Regions from separate parts of the Kitasatospora sp. NPDC088861 genome, predicted to be linked through region 2. Evidence: riboswitches for the same ligand, from Rfam matches in the RefSeq annotation. Region 2 holds a riboswitch; the other holds the start of a gene.

Region 1 (3,399 bases), on a different contig from region 2:
CGTACACCTGGCCGCCGGCCTCGTGCACCAGGGCGCAGATGTCGGTGATCTGGGTCTCGTACACGCCGTGGGTGGAGGGGTAGGTGACCATCAGCACGGAGAGGCTGTCCCGGTGCTGCTCGATCTTGGCCTTCAGGTCCTCGACGTCCACGTCACCGTCGACCAGGGTCTTCACCACGACCACGCGCATGCCGGCCATCACCGCGGAGGCCGCGTTGGTGCCGTGCGCGGAGGACGGGATCAGGCAGACGTCGCGCTGGGTGTCGCCGTTGGCGTGGTGGTAGGCGCGGACGGCCAGCAGGCCGGCCAGCTCGCCCTGCGAGCCCGCGTTCGGCTGGATCGAGACGGCGTCGTAGCCGGTCACCTCGACCAGCTGGCGCTCCAGCTCGCGGATCAGGCTGAGGTAGCCCTGGGCCTGCTCGATCGGCGCGAAGGGGTGCAGCTGGCCGAACTCCGGCCAGGTGACGGCCTCCATCTCGGTGGTCGCGTTGAGCTTCATGGTGCAGGAGCCCAGCGGGATCATGCCGCGGTCCAGCGCGTAGTCCCGGTCCGACAGGCGGCGCAGGTAGCGCAGCATGGCGGTCTCCGAGCGGTGGCTGTGGAAGACCGGGTGGGTCAGGTACTCGTCCTGGCGCAGCAGCGCGGCCGGCAGCGCGTCGGCGCCCTCGGCGACCTCGACCGCGGGGACGCCGAACGCGGCCCAGACGGCGGCGAGGTGCTCGCGGGTGGTGGTCTCGTCGGTGGAGACCGAGATCCGGTCCGCGCCGTCCTGGTGGACGTTGACGCCGTTGGCGCGGGCGGCGGCCGCGATCTCGGCGGCACGGCCCGGGACGACGGCGGTGACGGTGTCGAAGAACTCGCCGTGCAGCAGCTCGACGCCGCCGGCCCGCAGGCCCTCGGCGAGGGCGGCGGCGTAGCGGTGGGTGCGGCGGGCGATGTCGGCCAGGCCGTCCGGACCGTGGTAGACGGCGTACATCGAGGCCATGACGGCGAGCAGCACCTGGGCGGTGCAGATGTTGCTGGTGGCCTTCTCGCGGCGGATGTGCTGCTCGCGGGTCTGCAGCGCCAGGCGGTAGGCGCGGTTGCCGTCGGCGTCGACCGAGACGCCGACCAGGCGGCCGGGCAGCGAGCGGGCGTACTCGGCGCGCACCGACAGGTAGCCGGCGTGCGGGCCGCCGAAGCCCATCGGCACGCCGAAGCGCTGCGAGGTGCCGCAGGCGATGTCGGCGCCGAGCGAGCCCGGCGAGGCGAGCAGGGTCAGCGCCAGCAGGTCGGCGGCGACCGCGACGATCGCTCCGAGGCCGTGCGCCTGCTCGATGACCGGGGTGAGGTCGCGGACCACACCGGTGGCGCCCGGGTACTGGAGCAGCACGCCGAAGACGCCGCGCTCGGCGATCTCGGCCGGGATGCCCTCGGACAGGTCGGCGACGACGACCTCGACACCGGTCGGCACCGCGCGGGTGTTGATCACCGCGGTGGTCTGCGGCAGGGTCTCGGCGTCGACCAGGAAGACGCCGCCCTTGACCTTGGTGACGCGGCGGGCGAGCGCCATCGCCTCGGCGGCCGCCGTGCCCTCGTCGAGCAGCGAGGAGCCGGAGGTCGGCAGGCCGGTCAGGTCGGAGACCAGGGTCTGGAAGTTGAGCAGCGCCTCCAGGCGGCCCTGGGAGATCTCCGGCTGGTACGGCGTGTAGGCGGTGTACCAGGCCGGGTTCTCCATGACGTTGCGCAGGATCACCGGCGGGGTGAAGGTGCCGTAGTAGCCCAGGCCGATCATCGGCTGGAGCACCTGGTTGCGGCTCGCCAGCTCGCGCAGTTCGGCGAGCACCTGCGCCTCGCTGCGGCCGCCGGGCAGGTCCAGGCCGGTGATGGAGCGGATCGCCTCGGGAACGGCGGTGGCGGCGAGTTCGTCCAGCGAGCCGTAGCCGATGGACGCCAGCATCTTCTGCTGCGCGGCGTCGTCGGGGCCGATGTGGCGGTTCTCGAAGGGGCTGGCCAGCTCAAGCTCGGTGAGGGTCGAGGCGCCGGTGGGGCGTCCCGCGTTCGGCTGGGCGTTCATGGTGGTCGAGGCCTCCTGGTCACGGACCGGCGGGGGTGCGCACGCCGACCGGCCGGAGCCGCTGCGGACAGCGGCTCGACCCGGGCGGGCGAACCCGACAGGCCTCCCCCTCTGTCATCGGGACCTGAGAGCTTCACCCGCACGGCGCGCTGTGGGCACGCCGCCGGCTTGCACCGTCGGTGAGGGTGGTGCCCGTCGGCTCCCTGCCGACGGTCCTGCCCTGCTTTCCAGAGTGACCTACCCCACACGGTACGGATGCCTGAGAGATTCCGGGGAGGAGTTGCTCCTTCGGCGCCCCGACCAGCGCTTTCCGTGGCCGGGGACTCTCCCGAGCGGGCTCGGCGGTCGCCGCCCAGGGTACCAGCGGCAGGCCCCCTGATCACGGTCGCGTCGGGTCGCTCGGGGTCTACGCGCGTCCCCCGGACGGTCCAGCCCGGAGCCCGTCCGGCGCACCCCGGTCGCGCCCGTCCGATTCATGGCCTTTGGTGTGAAGTGGCAGGCGGAACGGGTGCTCCGGCCACGGTCCTGCGGGAGTTCCGCAGGCGCAGCGCACTGGAGGAAAGAGTGCAAACCGATATCGATCCCCGGGACCTCATCGGCCACAAGGCGGTCGACCGCAACGGAGACAAGATCGGCACGGTCGACGAGGTCTACCTGGACGACGCCACCGGCCAGCCGGAGTGGGCAGCCGTCCGGACCGGCATCTTCGGCCGGGACGCCTTCGTCCCGCTCACCACCAGCGAGTTCTCCGGCGACGAGCTCCGGGTGCCGTACGACAAGTCGCTGGTGAAGGAGTCGCCGGACTTCGGCGTCGGCCAGCACCTGTCGCCCGCCCAGGAGCTCCAGCTCTACCGCTACTACGGCCTGGACACCCCGGCGAACGGCCGCCCGGTCGGTCGGGACAGTGACCTCCCGGTCGGTCGGGACGGCGACCGGCCCGCCAGTCGTGAGGGTGACCGGCCGGCCGGCCGCGAGAGTGACCGCCCGGTCGGCCGGGACGGCGGCCGACCCGCACGCCCCGACCTCGACTTCGGCACCACCTCGGCGGCCGAGCCCGTGAAGCCCATCGCCTTCCACTCCCTCGACCCCGCCCCGACCACCGCCCCTGCCGACCCCACCGGCACCGCGACGGAGGTCAGCGTGCGGACCCTCAACACCCCCGCACCCGCGGCCGCCCCCACGACGACCGAGCCCAAGCCGCAACCCGCCCCGATCGTGACGACCACCGCGACCACGAACTCGGCCGTGGCCCCGCCGGCCTCGGAGCGCTCGACCGGTCCGGCCCCGTCGTCCCCCAACGGCCCGGTGGAGATCACCTGCCGCGAGGAGCGCCTGGACATCAC
Region 2 (3,399 bases):
CGACGATCTTCCCGGTCACCGGGGAGAACAGGTCGCTGACCGACTTGGTGGACTCCAGCTCGCCACAGGACTCGCCCGCGGTCACGTCGGCGCCGACCTCGGGCAGCTGCACGTAGACGATGTCACCGAGCGCGTCGGCCGCGTGGGCGGTGATGCCGACCGTGGAGACACCGCCCTCGACGGCGGTCAGCCACTCGTGCTCCTTGGTGTACTGCAGGTGCTGGGGGTTGCTCATGGCGTCATTCTCCAGGATGGGAAGCGGGTACGACGAAGCGGGCCGCCGCACGGACGGCTTCGACGCGGATCAGGCGTGGTTCGGGCCTGGGCCAGGCCTGGGTCAGACCTGGATCAGGCGTGGATCAGGCGTGGCTCAAGCCCGGGTCGGGCATGGTGCAGGCCCGGGTCCACGGGGTCTACGGGGTCTACGGGGAGGGCGGGGCCTCAGCGGCCGCGCTTGTAGAACGGCAGCGCCACGACCTCGACCGGCTCGTGCTTGCCGCGCACGTCCACCGCGACGGCGGTGCCGGGGGCGGCGTGGGCCGCGTCCACGTAGGCGATCGCGATCGGCCGGCCCAGGGTCGGGGACGGGGCGCCCGAGGTGATCCGGCCGATCGGGGCGCCGTCGGCGGAGACCACGGTGTACTCGGCGCGCGGGACGCGCTTGCCCTCGGAGACCAGGCCGACCAGCACCCGCGGCGGGTTGGCCTCGGCCTCGGCGGCGGCCTTCTCCAGCGCCTTGCGGCCGACGAAGGTGCCCTCGTTGGTGGTCTTGTCGAAGCGCACGACCCGGCCCAGGCCCGCGTCGAACGGGGTCAGGTCGGTGGAGAGCTCGTGCCCGTACAGCGGCATGCCGGCCTCCAGGCGCAGCGTGTCGCGGCACGACAGGCCGCACGGGACCAGGCCGCGGCCCTCGCCGGCGGCGGTCAGCGCCTGCCAGACCCCCTCGGCGTCGCCCGGGTTGCAGAAGATCTCGAAGCCGTCCTCGCCGGTGTAGCCGGTCCGGGCGAGCAGCACGTCGCGGCCGGCGACCTGGGCCGGGAGGATCGCGTAGTACTTCAGGCCGGGCAGGTCGGCGTCGGTGGTCCCGGCCAGGATCGCGGTGGCCTCCGGGCCCTGGACGGCGATCAGCGCGTAGGTGTCGCGGTCGTCCGTGACGACGGCGTCGAAGCCCTTGGCGCGGGCGATCAGCTCGTCCAGCACCAGCTGGGCGTTGGAGGCGTTGGCGACGACCAGGAAGGCGTCCTCGCGCAGGCGGTAGACGATCAGGTCGTCCAGGATGCCGCCGTCCTCGGCGCAGATCATGGTGTAGCGGGCGCGCAGCACGCCCAGCGCGGAGACGAAGCCGACCAGCGCGTGGTCCAGCATCTCGCCGGCCTGCTGGCCGGTGACGGTGATCTCGCCCATGTGGGAGAGGTCGAACAGTCCGGCCCGGGTGCGGACGGCGAGGTGTTCCTCGCGCTCGCTGCCGTAGCGCAGCGGCATGTCCCAGCCGGCGAAGTCGGTCATGGTCGCGCCGAGAGCGCGGTGCAGCGCGTCGAGCGCGGTGAGGCGGAGGGACGACATGGCCTGGAACTCCTCGGTCTGGGCACTCATGGGTGCACGCGCCGGAACCGGACCCGCTCGGGGGCCGACCCTGCGCGCGGGCATGCGGCGGCGTGGGTCTCCCCATCTGTCGTCGAACCTGAGAGCTTCACCGCCCACCTGCCCGCAGCTGTTTCCAGCATCCAGGACAGCATGGTGGCTTGCACCGTGGGTGGGCGCGCGACAGGGCCGTGCGCCACTTTCCAGATGTGCCTAACCCGTGCGGTAAGGGGGCCTGAGAGATTCCGGGGAGGAGTTGCTCCTTCGGCGCCGGCTGTGCCGCCTGACGGGGCACTCCGGGCTCTCCCGCGCGGGTTCGAGCGGCCGGTATGGAGTTGTCGGTCCGCCGGCGCGCCGCGCCGTCGAACGCGCACATCATGGCACGTCCGCGCCGACGACGGGAGAGGGGACCCGGTCACACCGCGCCACCGCGAACCGGCGCCCCCGGGGCGTGCGCCCTAGACTGCTGCGCGTCGGCGCAGCAGAGGGCGGCCGACCGGCAGAGGGCGGATCAGGCGCGCATGGGGTACCCGGTGGAGCAGCAGCAGGGGTGGGGCGGGCCGGAGTCGGCGCCGCCGGGCGGCGGGTGGCCGGCCAACGAGCTGGAGCAGGTGCTGACCGCCGCGCTGGGCGATCCGGGTGCGACGCCGCGGGTGATCGAGGTGCTGGCCCGCAGCCAGGTGTGGATCCCGCTGCCGGCCGGCGGCGACCCGCGGGGGCCCGCGCTGGACCTGCCGACCATCGAGCTGGCCGGCGAGCCGTACGTGCCGGTGTTCTCCTCGCAGGAGGTGTTCCTGCGGCAGGCGCCGGGGATGGCCTTCGCGGTGGCGCCGGTCTGGGAGTTCGCCCGCGGGCTGCCGCTGGGCGTGGGCATCGCGGTCAACCCGGAGGCGGCGGTGGGCATCCCGGTGCCGCCGCAGGGTGTGGCGGAGCTGCGGCGCGGCCCGCGTGAGGAGCGCCTGGCCGACCAGGAGCAGGGCCGGAACCAGAACCAGAACCAGAACCAGGGAGAGGGCCCGGAGGCGCCGACCGGTGGCCGGGTGGCGCTGCGCGAGCCGGTGCCGGGGGAGGACCCGGAGCACTTCCTGGCCGCCTGCCGGGCCGAACTGTCCGCTCTGCCCGGAGTGTTGACCGCGCGCCGGGCACTCGCCAGCATCGAGGGCGAGCCGACCGTGATGTTCGTGGGCGTCCAGCTGGACCAGACGGCCCCGGCCGACCCCGGCGCGGTGAACGAGGCGCTCGGCCGCGCGCTGGGAACCGCGCCGCTGCCGGGGGGCGTCCACCTCGTACTGCTCGATCTCGCCGATGACCCGGTGGTCGAGTGGCTGCTCACCCGGGTACTCCCTTTCTACGCGCGGGGTTGAGCGGGGTTCGTATCGGAGGCACGTCGCCGTGGCGGTGGCCGGTGCCGCGCCATAGGGTGCGTGCAGACGGCCGACGGGTCGGCAGGCTTGAGGAAAGAGGCGCGGCGAGGTGGGCGCATGAGTGCGGGAGCGGTAGCGGGCGGTGCACCGGGGCCCTGGGGCCAGGCACCCGCCGGGCGCCCCGGAGCGGATCCGGGCGCGCTGGAGCGCGCCCTGCGCGAGGTCGCGCCGGAGCGCTACGAGGCGTACGAGCAACTGCTGCACGCACTGGCGGACGGCCAGGTCTGGATGCTGCTGTGGCACGGTGCGCCGGGCAGCGCTGACGCCCAGTACGGGAACATGGAGATCAGCGGCCACGGCTACGCGCCGGCCGTCACCTCGTCCGAGCAGTTGGCGTCGTCCGGCTGGGCGCGGGCCCACGAGGTCATCTCCGGGCGGGAGATCGCCGCTTCGC

The links. Region 2 has a riboswitch for glycine ahead of gcvT (glycine cleavage system aminomethyltransferase GcvT). Riboswitches for the same ligand answer to the same signal wherever they lie in the genome.
Region 1: it holds a riboswitch for glycine, as region 2 does, so the genes downstream of both, gcvP (aminomethyl-transferring glycine dehydrogenase) here and gcvT (glycine cleavage system aminomethyltransferase GcvT) in region 2, are expected to answer to the same signal.

What each region holds. Positions count from the first base shown of each region.
Region 1 covers NZ_JBIVJF010000032.1:14,089-17,487, reverse strand. The annotation lists gene gcvP (aminomethyl-transferring glycine dehydrogenase) at 1-2,056, opposite strand, end outside; glycine riboswitch at 2,294-2,397, opposite strand; partial or broken gene ACIP37_RS32805 (PRC-barrel domain-containing protein) at 2,621-2,983, shown strand; gene ACIP37_RS32800 (YsnF/AvaK domain-containing protein) at 3,113-3,399, shown strand, end outside.
Region 2 covers NZ_JBIVJF010000008.1:55,248-58,646, reverse strand. The annotation lists gene gcvH (glycine cleavage system protein GcvH) at 1-235, opposite strand, end outside; gene gcvT (glycine cleavage system aminomethyltransferase GcvT) at 442-1,593, opposite strand; glycine riboswitch at 1,795-1,900, opposite strand; gene ACIP37_RS16615 (enhanced serine sensitivity protein SseB C-terminal domain-containing protein) at 2,103-2,945, shown strand; gene ACIP37_RS16610 (enhanced serine sensitivity protein SseB C-terminal domain-containing protein) at 3,063-3,399, shown strand, end outside.